One region of the Paradevosia tibetensis genome, then DNA from elsewhere that is predicted to be linked to it. Evidence: predicted binding sites of a transcription regulator. Region 1 holds the regulator's gene; the other holds the start of a gene.
What was found. The regulator LexA, encoded in region 1, represses DNA repair genes until DNA is damaged. The targets are predictions, from matches to a motif close to TGTTCNNNNTGTGTTCNG.

Region 1 (7,570 bases):
CGACCTTGTCGGCCTCAAGCGAAGCGATGAAGCGCTTGGTGCCAAGATCGAGATCGAGCTCGACAAGGGCTCCCGCCGTTGCGACCGCGAGACGGTTCGCATCAATCATCGCGGCGGCCGTGGCGCGGTCATCGAACGTGAAGCGCTCGAGGATTTCTCCGCTCGCATCGGCGCTCAGAAGCGTGTTGTTGAGGATGTCGAACCAGTAGAGCCGGTCGTTGAACCGGTTCCAGAACGGCCCCTCGCCAAGCTCGCACCGGCAATCGATGAAGAGTTCGGCCTTGTCCTTGCTCATTGCGCCTTGCTCCGGTCATAGGCAGCAACGGCTTCGCGCGCCTTCTCGCCCACTTCGGCGGCGGCGCGGCCGGGTTTGTAGAGGAAGGTGCCCAGGCCGAAGCCGGTGCAACCCACGGCAAAGAACTCGCCGAAATTGTCGGGGTTCGCCCCTCCGACTGCGTAGACAGGCATGGTCGACGGCAGCACCGCCTTGATTGCCTTTATGCCCTTGGCCCCGAGCACTTCGGCCGGGAAGAACTTGAGCCCGGTGGCGCCAGCGCGAATGGCCTTGAAGGCTTCGGTCGGGGTGAAGACGCCGGGATAGGATTTGAGCGTGAGCCGGACGGTTTCCTCGATCACCTTGCGGTTGGCGTCGGGGGAAACGATGAACGTACCTCCGACCTCGGCAACTGCCTGGACATCACGCCGGGAAAGCACGGTGCCGGCCCCGATCATGGCATCATGCTGGAACGCATCGACGGCCAGCTCGATGCTGCGCACGGCGTCGGGCGAATTGAGGGGCACCTCGATCATAGTGATCCCGGCTTCGATCAGCGCCCGGCAGACATCCACGCTCTCGTTGGGCGTGATGCCGCGCAGAATGGCGATGATTTCCCTGCGTTCAGTCATGCTAGAGCCTTTCTGGCAGTCTTTAGTCCGGCAATGGTGGCGTCGGTGGCATCAACGACCCGGCCGGCGATGCCGATCCGGGAAAGTGCCCTGGCATAGAGGGCGCAGAGACCCGTGCTGCCGATAAGCGGCACTTCAGCTCCGGCGATCCAGTCTCGCTGGCCTCCGATTTCCGCTCCGATGAGAAGGCCCGAAAGGAAGCCTGCGCACCAGTCGGGCCCGCGCCCGGAAAGCAGGGAGCCCGCCCGGACCTTGAAGAGCGTCGCTGTGAGGCGCTCGGGGGCATCAAGACCCATCGAAAGACCCGCATCGAAACCCTCGTCGCGCCCGGGACCGTCAAGCTCCCCCTGCAGGGAGTGGCGCAGCACCGAATGCGTCTTTAGTACTTCGAAGAGTTCGCCGGTCATCACGGTCGTGAAACGCTCGACGCGGGTGCCGCTGAGCGTGGCCCATTTCGAATGCGTCCCCGGCATGATGACCAGGCCGGAAAATCCAGGAACGAGCGCCGAGAGTCCGAGCAGCTGGGTTTCTTCCCCGCGCATCACGTCCTCGGCGCCGGGTGCCTTGAGGCAGACTCCGGGAAGGATGCGTGGTTGGAGGGCACTGTCGGACATTTCAGGGCGGACGGCGCTGAAGATCAGGCCAGCCAGGTCGGCCGGAGCGTCGAGGTAAGGAGCCTCGATCCAGCCCTGGCGGGCGCCAGCCATTCCGCAGATCACGACATCGCCGCTGCTCGGATCGACGCCTTCGAGAAGCCCTGCCAGCACGCCCGGATAATCCTCGCGGCCCAGCTTGCCCATGCCCCGGTCCGAACTGCGCGAAAACGTGACGTTGCCGTCACTGGCAATACCCCAGGCCCGCAGGTTGGAGGTTCCCCAATCCACCGCGATCCACTCGGCCACGTCCATACCCAAGTCAATTCCTCCCTGGCGCCGTGCCAGGGTTGCAGGCGCGCGGGCCGTACCTAACCCGATCACTGCGGCGACTTCCAGCCCAGTGTTTGAAACCGTACAAAACTTTCCATTTGCCGGAGTGTTTTCCCGCACACTTTCCCGGACGATGTTCTATAACGAGCCTCGCATTGATATACGTGCCGCAAGGCGCGGGCGGAGGAACTTTACGATGACGGGGAACAACGGCGCGAACGGTGCCGGCAACAAGCTGCGTTCGCGCGCCTGGTTTGACAATCCGGACAACCCGGACATGACCGCGCTCTACCTGGAGCGCTATCTCAATTTCGGCATCTCGCGCGAAGAGCTGCAATCGGGCAAACCCATCATCGGCATTGCCCAGACCGGTTCGGACCTGTCGCCCTGCAACCGCCACCACATCGTTCTGGCCGAGCGCGTGCGCGAGGGCATCCGCGAAGCGGGCGGCATCGCCATCGAATTTCCGGTGCATCCAATCCAGGAAACCGGCAAGCGACCGACCGCAGGGCTCGACCGCAACCTCGCCTATCTCGGCCTCGTCGAAGTGCTCTACGGCTATCCGCTCGATGGCGTCGTGCTGACGATCGGCTGCGACAAGACCACGCCGGCCATGCTCATGGGCGCGGCAACGGTCAACATTCCGGCGATCGCTCTTTCGGTCGGCCCCATGCTCAACGGCTACTTCCGTGGGGAGCGAACGGGCTCGGGCACCATCGTCTGGAAGGCCCGCCAGATGATGGCGAAGGGCGAGATCGACTATAAGCAGTTCATCGACCTGGTGGCTTCGTCGGCGCCCTCGACCGGCTATTGCAACACCATGGGCACCGCGACCACGATGAATTCGCTGGCCGAGGCCTTGGGCATGCAGCTGCCGGGTTCCGCCGCCATCCCCGCACCGTATCGCGACCGCCAGGAAATGGCCTATCGCACCGGCAAGCGCATCGTCGAGATGGTGCACGAAGACCTCAAGCCCTCCGATATCCTGACGCGCGACAACTTCCACAACGCGATCGTGGTCAACTCGGCCATTGGTGGGTCGACCAACGCGCCGATCCACATCAACGCCATCGCGCGTCACATCGGTGTCGAACTCGATATCTCCGATTGGCAGAAGGAAGGCCATCAGGTGCCGCTGCTGGTGAACCTGCAGCCGGCCGGTGAATATCTTGGCGAAGACTACTATCATGCCGGCGGCGTGCCGGCAGTGGTCAACGAGTTGATGGGGCAGGGCCTCATCGCGGAAAACGCACCGACCGTGAACGGCAAGAGCATCGGCGAGAACTGCCGCGACACGCCGATCCAGGATGACAAGGTCATCCGCAAGTTCGACAATCCGCTCAAGGCGGAGGCTGGCTTCCTGGTTCTCGGTGGCAATCTCTTCGACAACGCCATCATGAAGACCAGCGTCATCAGCCAGGAATTCCGCGATCGTTACCTGAACAACCCAGCCAGCCCCAATGCTTTCGAGGGCAGGGCTGTAGTCTTCGACGGTCCGGAGGACTACCACCACCGCATCGACGATCCGGCACTGGCAATCGATGAGTTCACGCTGCTCTTCATGCGCGGCGCCGGCCCCATCGGCTATCCGGGTGCTGCCGAAGTCGTCAACATGCGGCCGCCTGCGTACCTCATCAAGCAGGGCGTGACTTCGCTTCCCTGCATTGGCGACGGGCGCCAGTCAGGTACTTCGGGCTCGCCCTCGATCCTCAACGCTTCTCCGGAAGCGGCTGCGGGCGGCAACCTCGCCATCCTGCGCACCGGGGACCGCGTGCGGATCGATCTCAACACCGGCGCTGCCAATATCCTCATCTCCGACGAGGAAATCGCTCAGCGTCGCCAGGAACTGGCAGCCAATGGCGGCTACCAGTATCCCAAGAACCAGACGCCCTGGCAGGAGATTCAGCGCGGCATCGTCGACCAGCTCGGCAGCGGCGCCGTTCTCCGTCCCGCCGTCAACTACCAGCGCCTGGCCCAGACCGCCGGGCTGCCCCGCGACAACCACTGACGCCGGCACAAAACAGCGCCGCCGCCGGATCTCCCCGGCGGCGGCGTTTCAATTTCGGAGCGGAACGCTCAGTACTTGCGCAGCAGGCCGACCAGCCGACCCTGTACCTTCACTCGGTCGGGGCCGAAGATGCGGGTTTCGTAAGCCGGGTTGGCGGCCTCGAGAGCGACCGAATTACCCTTGCGGCGCAGGCGCTTGAGAGTAGCCTCTTCATCATCGACGAGAGCCACGACGATCTCGCCGGTTCCGGCTGAGTCCTGCTTCTTGATCAGTACGGTGTCGCCGTCGAAGATGCCGGCCTCGATCATGGAATCGCCGCGCACTTCGAGCGCATAGTGCTCACCCGGCCCGAGCATCTCGGGCGGCACGGCAATGGTGTGGCTATGGGTCTGGATGGCCTCGATCGGGGTGCCGGCTGCGATACGTCCCATCACCGGCACTGCAACAGGCCGGCCACTTTCGGCGACCGACACCAGTTCCGTCCGAGGCGGGGGCGCTGAAACCTTGCCAAGGTTGCCCTCGATGACATTGGGCTCGAACCGCGCCTTGCGCCCGCCAAGCGACGGGTTCATCGAATCCGGAAGCTTGATGACTTCGAGCGCTCGCGCCCGGTTGGGCAGGCGGCGAATGAAACCACGCTCCTCAAGCGCCGTGATCAGGCGATGGATACCGGACTTGGACGCCAGGTCGAGCGCATCCTTCATCTCGTCGAACGAGGGCGGGATGCCGGTTTCCTTCATCCGTTCGTGGATGAACATGAGCAGTTCGTGTTGCTTGCGCGTCAGCATCGGCGGCCCCAACAGAATCAGAACAAAGACTGAACTTGTTATATGTGTTCCAGTTATGTTCTGCAACAAAACGGTGAAGAAGCCGTTATCGCACCCCTTCATGTGCCGCCGAAACGCTTGACGGGACCGGGAATTTGGGTCGATCTCTGGCCGGAAGCCGCCCCTGACGGGCGATTTCGAGTGTGCGGAGCGTCAAGTGCAACCAGTATCCGTGAGCCGCGTGTTTGCGGCGCGCCTACCACGACTAGGCATGGCGCTACTTTTCGCGAGCATGCTCGGAGCTTGTAGTTCGGAGCCTTCGGCGCCCTCGATCGCAATATTTGGCTCGTTCTTTCCAGCCTGGATCATCTGCGCGGTTCTTGGTGTGGTCTTCGCCGTCATCGCGCGGCAATTGCTGATCATTCTCGATATCGACGGGTATCTTCCACTGCCATTGCTGGTCTATCTGTGTATGGCGATTGGTGGGGGTACCGGCTTCTGGTTCCTCTGGTTCGGCGGAATTCCGCAATGAACGGCGGGCATGTCATCAAGAGGCTGATTGGCCTCGTCATTGCCGTGGTCAGTTTCGTAGCGGCGGTCGTGGGCATCTATTTCTCGCTCAACGAGATCAACAGCTCGCCGCGAACCGACGTCGCCGAGATCTCGGCACCCACAATCCACGTTTCGCCCACGGTTCCCGGTCGCATCGTTTCGATCGCCGTCCAGAACAATGCGAGCGTCAAAAAGGGCGACGTGCTCTTCCAGATCGATCCGCAGCCCTATCAGCTTCGCCTCGACCAGGCGCAGGCCGAGCTGCGTGCCGCCCAGTCCGAGGTCGAGCAGGGCGGGCGCAATATTGCTACGGCCCAAAGCAACGCCGATGTCGCCGCCAAACAGATCGAACGCGCGCGCTTCAATGCCGAACTCGCCCGGCAGACCCTGGAGCGCCTAGAGCCGCTCCTGCCAAAGGGATACGTGACGGCCCAGCAGGTGGACCAGGCGCGAACCGCCTATAGCGACGCACAGGTCAGTCTTGACCAGGCGCTCCAGCAGTCGCAGGGCGCGACACAGGTCATCGGCACGCTCGATACCCGCAAGGCCCAGGTCGACGTGGCCGAGGCGACGGTGGCCCTTGCGCAGCGCGATCTCGACAACACGACCGTGCGCGCGCCGTTCGACGGGAAGGTGACGGGGCTCGAGATGGCATCCGGCGAGTATGTGATAACGGCCCAGTCCATCTTCACGCTGATCGACACTTCCGGTTGGGAGGCGGTGGCCTTCTTCCGCGAAACCGAACTCGACGCCATCCGTCTCGGCAGCCGGGCCGATGTCTTCGTGATGGCGGACCGATCGCGGCGCATCCAGGGAGAGGTCGAAAGCATCGGTTGGGGTGTGCGGTCGGAGGAATCGGCCAATATCCTCGGGCTGCCGATCGTTTCCAGTTCCCTCAACTGGGTGAAGGTGGCCAAGCGTTTCCCGGTCTACGTCAAGCTCCACGATCCGCCGGCGGACCTGATGCGCATCGGCTCGACCGCCATCGTCATCGTCGGCCAGCCCCCGAGCGAAACCGATGCTGTATCGACCGCCCACTAGACCGAGCTTCGCCAGGATCGTCTGGGACGAACTGCAGCCCTATCCGGGGCGGCTCGACCTTTCGATACGGATGGCGGTGCTTTGCGTGCTGGTTACGGTGGTGGCCATGGCCAACCACGTGCCCGAGGCCGCGCTCTCGTGCTACCTCATCTTTTTCGCATCAAAGGACAACTCGGGGTCAGGCATCCTGATCGGTCTCGGCCTGATCGTGGCGGCTTCCGTCGGCATATTGCTGGGGGTGTTGTTCCTGATGATCTCGGCGGATTCGCCGTTCCTCAGGCTCGCGTTCATTGCGGCCTTCACCTTCGGCGGCATGTACTTCTCCCAGGCCAGCCGGCTTGGGTCGATGGCGGGCACCGTGGGCTTCGTCTTTGCCTTCGTGATGACGCTTTACGACATCATCCCCGTAGCCGAACTCCTCACCCGGGCGCTCACCTGGATGTGGGTAGTCGTCTTCTTCCCGATGTTCTTTCTGGTGTTGCTGAACGTGGTCGCCCCGAGGAGCCCGGCTCGCCTGTTGCGAGCCACCCTCGCAGACCGGCTCGACGCGGCCGCGGCTTTGCTTCGAAACACTCCCAACGCGGTTCCTACCGCCCACGCCCTCCTTGGCGATGGCAACGCAAAGGCCTCCACCTACCAGCGCATGGCGCGGCTGCTGTCGCTGACCAGCAAGGAGGAGAGCTACCGGGAGGGCGAATTGATCGATCTCTCCTACCGCGCCCTGGCCGTGGCTTTGGCGCGAAGCCAGGAAGGCGCGGCCCCCGATCCCGTGCTCGCGGACGAGCTCGGTCGCTACGCGGTCGTTGTACGCGACCGCGAGTTGCTCACGATCGTTCCGCGAGCAGGAGCCGCGACGTCGGGCATGGAGGCGATCGTCGGGCGGCTGGCAGCAACCCTCTGGCAGGGCTACGCGCCGCCGCCCCCCTCCAAGGCGCCCGCGGAGCCGCTGCTGGCGCCGGACGCGTTCCACAACCCGCGCTACACCCAGTTCGCCCTGAAGACCCTGCTGGCGGTGATGATCTGCTACATCACCTATACCGCGCTGGACTGGTTCGAGATCCATACGGCGATGATCACGTGCTTTTATGTGGCGCTCGGGACGACCGGCGAAACCATCCACAAGCTCACCCTGCGCATCCTCGGGTGTCTCATCGGCGCTGCCATGGGCGTGGGAGCGATGATCGTCTTCGTTCCGCACATGACCGATATCGGCCACCTGATGGTGCTGGTCGGCTGTGGCAGCCTGATTGCCGCCTGGATCGCAAACGGGTCCGAACGCATTTCCTACATGGGCTGGCAGGCGGCGCTCGCATTCTTTCTCTGCACGCTGGGCGGGTTTGGACCGAGCGTCGATTTCGGCGTCGCCACGA
Region 2 (7,570 bases), 1.6 Mb from region 1:
GATGTGGCGACTTGCCTGAGCGAAGTCGGCTACCACCTGACGAACGCCCTGGCCGATGCCGGCGATTTCCACGCTGTCGTCGAATATGCCGAGATGTTCGCCAGCATGTCGGGGGAATTCGTCGACCTGCGCCAGGTTCCCGGCCATCCCGCGCTCGCCCCCGACAAGAAAGCGGCCTACCCCATCGGCAACGCCCTGGCCGAGCAGGCCCGCGCAAGCGGCCTCAACGGCATCATCTATCCCTCCGTGCGCCATCCGGGCGGCACCTGTATCGCCGCCCTGCGCCCGGCCGCCGTGCAGTCGGTGCGCCAGGGCGACGTCTACCGCATGACCTGGGACGGCGCCCCCGAGCCAAGGGTGGAAGGCCCGCCGCCCTCCTGACCCCGTCGGCGCCGGTTGCCGGTTCCTAGAACACCAGCGCCCTGTGGACGCCCGTGCCCGCCATCACCCCGTCCGAGGTCGCCCAGGTAACGTTGTGCGCCGAGCGCGTGATGTCGCCGGCGGCAAACACACCGGGCACGCTGGTCTGCTTCATCTCATTGGTCTTGACCACGCTGCCGAACATCCCGTCCTCGATCTCGCAGCCCAGTTGCTGGGCGATGTCGCTATTGAGCCGGTTGCGCGGCCCGATATAGAGCACGTTGAGCGGCAGGGTCCGCCCGTCCGCAAGGCGAATGCCTGAGAGGCCCGTGCCTTCCCCTTCCAGCCCCGCGACCGGTGTCCGCTCGATGGCGATGCCGCGCTTTTCGAGCTCGGCCAGCGTTGCCGCATCGGGCAGGTCCGCGCCGTTGAGATAATAGGTCGTGGGTCCCCATTCCGAGACCAGCATCGCCTGGTGGCTCGACATGTCGGAGGCGTAGAGCACCCCGATCTGCCGCCCTGAGAACTCGAAACCGTGGCAATAGGGGCAGATGATCACCGACTGCCCCCACCGCTCTGCGAGCCCGGGGAGCTTGGGCAGCTCGTCCGAAACGCCGTAGGCGAGAACGAGATAGCGGCTCGAAACCGTCTCGCCGCTCTCGAGCGCCACTGCGAAGATATCGCCGTCGCGCCGCGCCGTCGCCGCCTTGCCGGCGATCAGGTGCGTGGAGGGATAGGCGTCCACCTGCTCGCGCGCGATGGCCAGCATGTCGAGCGGCGAACTGCCGTCGCGCGAGAAGAAACCATGGGAATGGCTCGCGAACCGGTTGCGCGGCGCGCCCGCATCGATGATGGCGACGCTGCGCCGGGCCCGGGCGATATAGGTGGCGGCGGAAAGTCCGGCAAAACTGCCCCCGATGACAATGGCATCATGAACCATGGTGGTCCTCCAGAGTGTGCGTGCTGCCTCGTTCGAGGTAGCGTTGGTGGAAATCGGCGGCGAGCATGGCCAGCGTCACCTCGCCAAAGCGCTTGAGCAGCAGGGCCTCGGCCTCCTGGAAGGCCTCGTTGAGGGCGGAATTGACTGCCTGCTCCACGATGCATCCCGGCATCTCGGTGCGATTGCTCATGGCCAGCAGGTCCGGGCTACCGAGCGCCGCATAGATATCGCGCAGCGTCACCGCGTCGAGGTCGCAGGCCAGCGTCCAGCCGCCTCCATGCCCCTTCTCGGACTTGACGTAGCCCTCGTCGCGCAGCCCGCCCATGATGCGGCGGATGACGACCGGGTTGGTGCTCATGGCCATGGCCAGCATCTCCGAGGTCATCGGACGATCGAACTCGGCCATGTGCAGGAGGACGTGCAGGACGCCCGAAAGTCGGCTGTCATGTTTCATGTAACTTCATATGTTACATGATTGGGCGTGCGTCAACCCCGCTCCGAAGACGGGCCGTCTCAGGCGACGAGCGGGGCCGCTATCGCCTGGGCTGCGGTGAGGATGTCGGCGGGCGCCATGTGGATCTGCAGCCCGCGCTGCCCGCCATTGAGATAGACGCGCTCGTGGCCGAGCGCCGCCTCCTCGAGCGCCACGCGCACCTTGCGCATCTGCCCGAAGGGGCTGATGCCCCCGACCTTGTAGCCGGTGATGCGCTCGGCATCGGCCGGCTTCATCATCTGCGCCGACTTGCCGCCGAACGCTGCGGCGAGCTTTTTCATCGAAACCTCCCGGTCCGACGGCACGATCACGCAGACCGGCTTGTCGTCCACCAGCGCCATGAGGGTCTTGAGCACGCGCTCGGGCGTTTCGCCCAGGGCCTCGGCCGCCTGCAGGCCGATCCGGTCCGCATTGGGATCGTAGTCATAGGTCTTGACCGCGAAGGCGATACCGGCCTGTTCGAGCGCCTTGGTCGCGCGGGTGGTCTTGGACATCTGCTTCCCCGTGGCGAGATTGCTTGCCGACGAGCCATTTCACTAGGCCCATGATCGGCAAAGAGAAAGCGCTGGATACAATGTCGCGCCCGGGGCAGGAGTTTTTGCGCATCCGCCGCTTACAATGGGCCGCGTCCTACCCTACATCGGGGAAAGTTTTGTCTCCATCGGGGTACTCATCCATGTTCGCTTCCCGGAGCTTCCGGCTCGCCAGTTTGTTCGCTTCCATCGCCATGGTCGCCTCCATGGCCATGGTCGATCAGGCCGAGGCCCGCCGCGGCGGCAGCTTCGGGAGCCGCGGCACGCGCACGTTCCAGGCGCCCGCGCCCACCAACACCGCACCGATGACCACCCCGCCCGTGCAGCGCACCATGACACAGAACCCGCAGACCGGCGCCACCACGCCCGCGGCCGGCGTCGCCCAGCCGCGCGGCGGCTTCTTCGGCGGCTTTGGCGGCGCCATGCTGCGCGGCCTCATGTTCGGCGGCCTTCTCGGCCTGCTCTTCGGCGCCGGGTTCGGCGGCTTCGGCGGCATCCTCGCCATGCTCTTCCAGGTGGCCATCATCGGTGGCCTCATCTACCTGGCGATGCGCCTCTTCCGCTCGCCGCAACGACGCACGGCCACCGCCGGCGGCCCTGATTTCGCCTACGAGGCGCCGCGCGATCAGACCGCGCGCTACAATGCCGGCAACGCGGCCGGCGCCGGCTATGGCGCCAGCCGCCGCCCCGCCGACACCAACGAGATCGGCATCGGCCAGGCGGACCTCGAGGCTTTCGAATCCATGCTGACCCGTGTCCAGGCCGCGTTCTCCCAGGAGAATTACGCCGCCCTGCGCACCCTCACTACGCCCGAGATGATGTCCTATCTCTCCGAGGAGCTGGGCAATAACGCCACCAACGGCGTGCGCAACGAAGTCTCGGACGTGACGCTCCTGCAGGGCGATCTTTCCGAAAGCTGGCGCGAGGGCCGCACCGACTACGCCACCGCCGCGATGCGCTACTCCTCCATCGACGTCACCCGTGACCGCGTCACCGGTCGCGTGGTCGAGGGCGATCCCGACAAGGCCACCGAAGCCACGGAATTGTGGACCTTCACCCGCCCTGTCGGCGGCACCTGGCTGCTCTCGGCGATCCAGGAAGCCTGATCGCGGCAACCTCGCTTTGGCGGGGAGAGACACTCTGTCGCAGGCACGATGCCAAGGCGCCCGGTTTCGGGCGCCTTTTGCCATCTTCAGCTTTTCGCGCGCCGCACGTCGCTTCCCGGTTTCGCACTCTGCTTGCCGAATAAACTGGCCGTTAATGTAAATCCGCTGATTATGCAGTGGAGAGAATGACTTCACATCGACGTGCGGGGGCGGTCGCGAAACTTAATTAGCCGGTAATATTGGTTGCCGAACTACTAATTGCGTCTTCTGCGAGACCTACCGAACCCAATCGCCACGTGCTTCATGACTCGCCGCGTCGGATAGTTGTAAGCCGGGCAAGACCCCAGAGGGTCGTGTATCGGCGCTGAGTGTGAGTACCGAGTACAATGCGCCTCGCCATTGGTATTATTGTAGTTATTGCATCCGTGATCGGCGGTTATGCTGCGATGGGTGGGCACCTTGAAGTGCTCGTTCAGCCTTTCGAAGCCCTGATCATCCTTGGCGCCGCCTTCGGCGCCTTCATCATCGGCAATACCGGGCCGGTGCTCAAGCAGTGCGCAGGCATCTTCGGAACGCTGCTGCGCGGGCCGCGCTACAACAAGGCGGCCTATGTCGAACTGCTCGGCCTCCAGTACAGCATCTTCAAGCTGGTGCAGTCCAAGGGCATGCTGGCGCTCGAGCCGCATATCGAAAACCCCAAGGACTCCTCGCTCTTCGCCCAGTTCCCCAAGTTCGCGGCCAACCACCATGCCGTCGAGTTCATGTGCGACTACCTGCGCATGGTCACCCTGGGCACCAACAACGTCCACGAAATGGAAGCGCTCATGGACGAGGAACTGGAAACCCACCACCAGGAAAACCACCGCGTGGTCAACGCCATCCAGGCCCTGGCCGACGGCACGCCGGCCCTCGGCATCGTCGCCGCCGTGCTCGGCGTGATCAAGACCATGGGCTCGATCAGCGAGCCGCCCGAAGTGCTCGGCCACATGATCGGCGGCGCTCTGGTGGGCACGTTCCTGGGCGTGTTCGTCGCCTATGCCTTCTTCGGCCCGATGGCCCAGGCCCTGCGCAACATCTACGAGGCCGAAGCCAAGTACTTCCTTTCCATGAAGGTCGGCCTGCTCGCCCACATCTCGGGCAACCCGCCGGTCATGGCCATCGAATTCGCCCGCAAGATGCTGATGTCCGAAGATCGTCCGAGCTTCTCGGAGATCGATGAAGCGACCGCCAATCTTCAGGCCGCGGCCTAATCTCGGGATACCCAAGCTATGGCCGGCTACGACCAACCCATCATCATCAAGAAGGTCAAAAAGGGCGACCACGCCCATCATGGCGGCGCCTGGAAGATCGCCTATGCCGACTTCGTGACGGCCATGATGGCCTTCTTCCTCCTGCTCTGGCTGATCAGCATGACCACGCCCGAGCAGAAGAAGGGCCTGTCGGACTATTTCGCGCCCAGCAAGGTCAGCGAGAGCACGAGCGGCGCCGGCGGCTTCATGGGCGGCCGCGCGCTCGACCCCGAAGGCGCCAAGATGGCCGGCCCCTCGCCCAACCAGCGCGAAGTCGTCGCCACGCCGCCCCCGAGCACGCGCCAGGGCAACGACATGGCCGCCATTTCCGGCCTCGACGGCCAGAAGGGCAAGACCGAGGAAACCCGCACGTCCCAGGTCGACATCAAGGCCAAGGACGAACTCGCCTTCAAGAGCGCGGCCGCCAGCATCCGCCAGGCCTGGCAGGCCATGCCCGACATCACCAAGATCCAGGACAACCTGCTGCTCGAGGAGACCCCGGAAGGCCTCAACATCCTGATCGTGGACCAGGAAGGCCGCCCGATGTTCCCGGAAGGCTCGAAATATCCCTTCGAGCTGACCCGCAAGGCCATCGCCGCCATCGCCCCGATTCTCCAGCAGCAATCCAACCAGGTGACCGTTTCCGGCCACACCGCTGCGGGCGGCAACTATCCCAACGAGCACTACGGCCCCTGGCAACTCACCAGCGACCGCGCCAATGTCGTGCGTGAGATCCTTGCCGAGTTCGGGCTTTCGGACGACCACATCAGCTCGGTCGCCGGCCGCGCCACCGCCGAGCCGCTCTTCCCGAACGATCCGTACCTGGCGGCCAACGAGCGCATCAAGATCACGCTCCTGCACGAGCCGCCCCCGGTCCCGGCGGGCATGACACCCTGATCCAATCGGACGCCGTCGCCAGAAGCGACGGCGTTTCACTTTGCGCTCCCGCTTGACCGGCCAAATGTTCTTGTTATGTTCTCATGCAGGATCATCGGGAGCCACCTCGCGATGGCAAGCCAAGCCAGCCCTCCGCAAGCCAACATCCTCCATGCCGACCTCGATGCCTTCTATGCCTCGGTCGAGCAGAAGCTGAACCCGCAGCTGCGCGGCCGCCCGATCGCGGTGGGTGGCGGGGTGGTGCTCGCGGCCTCCTACGAGGCCAAGGCCTTCGGCGTTCATGGCGGCATGCCGGGCCGCAAGGCGCGCGAGCTCTGCCCCGGCCTCATCTTCGTGAACGGCCATTTCGAGCAGTACCAGGAGCTCGGCGACGCCGCGATCCGCGTCCTTGAGGACTTCACCCCGCTGGTCGAGCGCATCTCGATAGACGAGGCCTTCGCCGACGTCTCGGGAACCGAACGGCTCTTCGGCCCACCCATCGCCATAGCGCAGGCCGTCCGGCAGCGCGTCCGCGACGAGCTGGGCCTGCCCATCTCGGTCGGCATCGCCCGAACCAAGCATCTGGCCAAGATCGCCTCCCAGGTCGCCAAGCCCGATGGGCTGGTCCTGGTCGACCCGGCGGGCGAGATCGAGTTTCTCCACGCCCTGCCGGTCGAACTGATGTGGGGCGTGGGACCCGTCACCAGCCAGCGCCTGGCCGAGAAGGGCATCCGCACCATCGGCCAGCTGGCCGAAATGCCCGGCAAGTCGCTCGAACGGCTGATCGGGCATGCGGCGGGCGAAAAGCTCACCGCCCTCGCCTGGAACCAGGATCCCCGATTGATCGAAACCCGGCGCCGCGCGCGTTCGGCCGGGGCGCAATCGGCGCTCGGGCGCCGGCCCTTTGTCGAATCGGTCTTCCGCCCCACCCTGCGTCACCTCGCCGACCGCATCGGCTCGCGCCTGCGCGCCAGGTCGCTGGCCGGACGCACCATCACCGTGCGCGTACGCTTTGCCGACATGCGCGCGGTGACCCGCGCCGCCACCCTGCCTGCCCCCGTGGCCGCCACCGCCATCCTCGCCGAAATCGCCGAAAGCCTCGTCTGGCAGGTCCGCGAGGAATTCGCCTCCGAGCGCTTCATCTCGCTCCTCGCCATCTCGGTCTCCCATCTCGAGAAGCACCCGCTGCTCCAGCTCGAACTGCCGCTCGGCCTTGGCGACGAGCAATCGCGCCCCGGCACCGCCCGCGGCAAGGGACGCTGGACCGCCGACAGGGCGCTCGACGCGGTGCGTGATCGATTCGGCTGGGAAGCCATCGGCTATGGCTCGGCGCTGTTCGAAGGCTCGCGCTCGGTTCCCGACGCCTTCCGCGAACTGGCCGAACGCGACCTCTTCTAGCGCCCCTGGCAGCTTGCAGGACCACGCCGCCCCCGGCACTGCGCTCCGCTCCGCGATGTGATCGTTATCATCGACCAACTGACCGCCACGCGCCCTAAGTGACCGGAAAACCACACCAAAAATGCTTCGCCACTTGCCCGTTGACGAATGGCCGGTAAGCGACCAGCTATGACGCCGTATCGAGTGTTTGGGGGCTCGCCGGAGGACGGCAGCCATGACTCAAGACCGGGACAAAAGTGCCGGACGGTTGCGCCCGGTACTCGCAAGGATCGGTTGGGCGGCTATCGCCGTCCTGCTGTTGCTGATCATCGGCTGGCTCGAAATGTCCCAGCCGGTGCGTGCCGCAAGCGGGTCGGAAGCGGAGGCGCCTCCACGGATGACCGCATCGCCTGCGTCACAAGACTGCTAGATGGGACAGCACCCGGGCCTCGCCTGCGCGAGGGCCGGGTGTTCTTTTCAGGTGGGTCTTGTCCGCAGCGCCGTGAGCGAGGCCGCCGTTCCCGCCGCCAGCAGCACGATGAGGATCCCGCCCGAAAGCAGCGCCGCCGCCACGCCCCAGCTCGCCGCGATGGCGC

Region 2: the regulator LexA is predicted to act here: its motif matches at 5,684-5,701, upstream of dinB (DNA polymerase IV).

What each region holds. Positions count from the first base shown of each region.
Region 1 is NZ_CP041690.1:2,081,319-2,088,888, forward strand. It holds gene FNA67_RS10125 (SMP-30/gluconolactonase/LRE family protein) at 1-295, opposite strand, end outside; gene FNA67_RS10130 (2-dehydro-3-deoxy-6-phosphogalactonate aldolase) at 292-906, opposite strand; gene FNA67_RS10135 (2-dehydro-3-deoxygalactonokinase) at 903-1,814, opposite strand; gene FNA67_RS10140 (IlvD/Edd family dehydratase) at 2,029-3,840, shown strand; gene lexA (transcriptional repressor LexA) at 3,909-4,628, opposite strand; gene FNA67_RS10150 (YtcA family lipoprotein) at 4,879-5,139, shown strand; gene mdtN (multidrug transporter subunit MdtN) at 5,136-6,200, shown strand; gene FNA67_RS10160 (FUSC family protein) at 6,178-7,570, shown strand, end outside.
Region 2 is NZ_CP041690.1:3,641,725-3,649,294, forward strand. It holds gene FNA67_RS17820 (RES family NAD+ phosphorylase) at 1-381, shown strand, start outside; gene FNA67_RS17825 (NAD(P)/FAD-dependent oxidoreductase) at 407-1,300, opposite strand; gene FNA67_RS17830 (Rrf2 family transcriptional regulator) at 1,290-1,754, opposite strand; gene ybaK (Cys-tRNA(Pro) deacylase) at 1,814-2,287, opposite strand; gene FNA67_RS17840 (Tim44 domain-containing protein) at 2,470-3,432, shown strand; gene motA (flagellar motor stator protein MotA) at 3,819-4,682, shown strand; gene FNA67_RS17850 (flagellar motor protein MotB) at 4,701-5,618, shown strand; gene dinB (DNA polymerase IV) at 5,730-6,995, shown strand; gene FNA67_RS17860 (MFS transporter) at 7,452-7,570, opposite strand, start outside.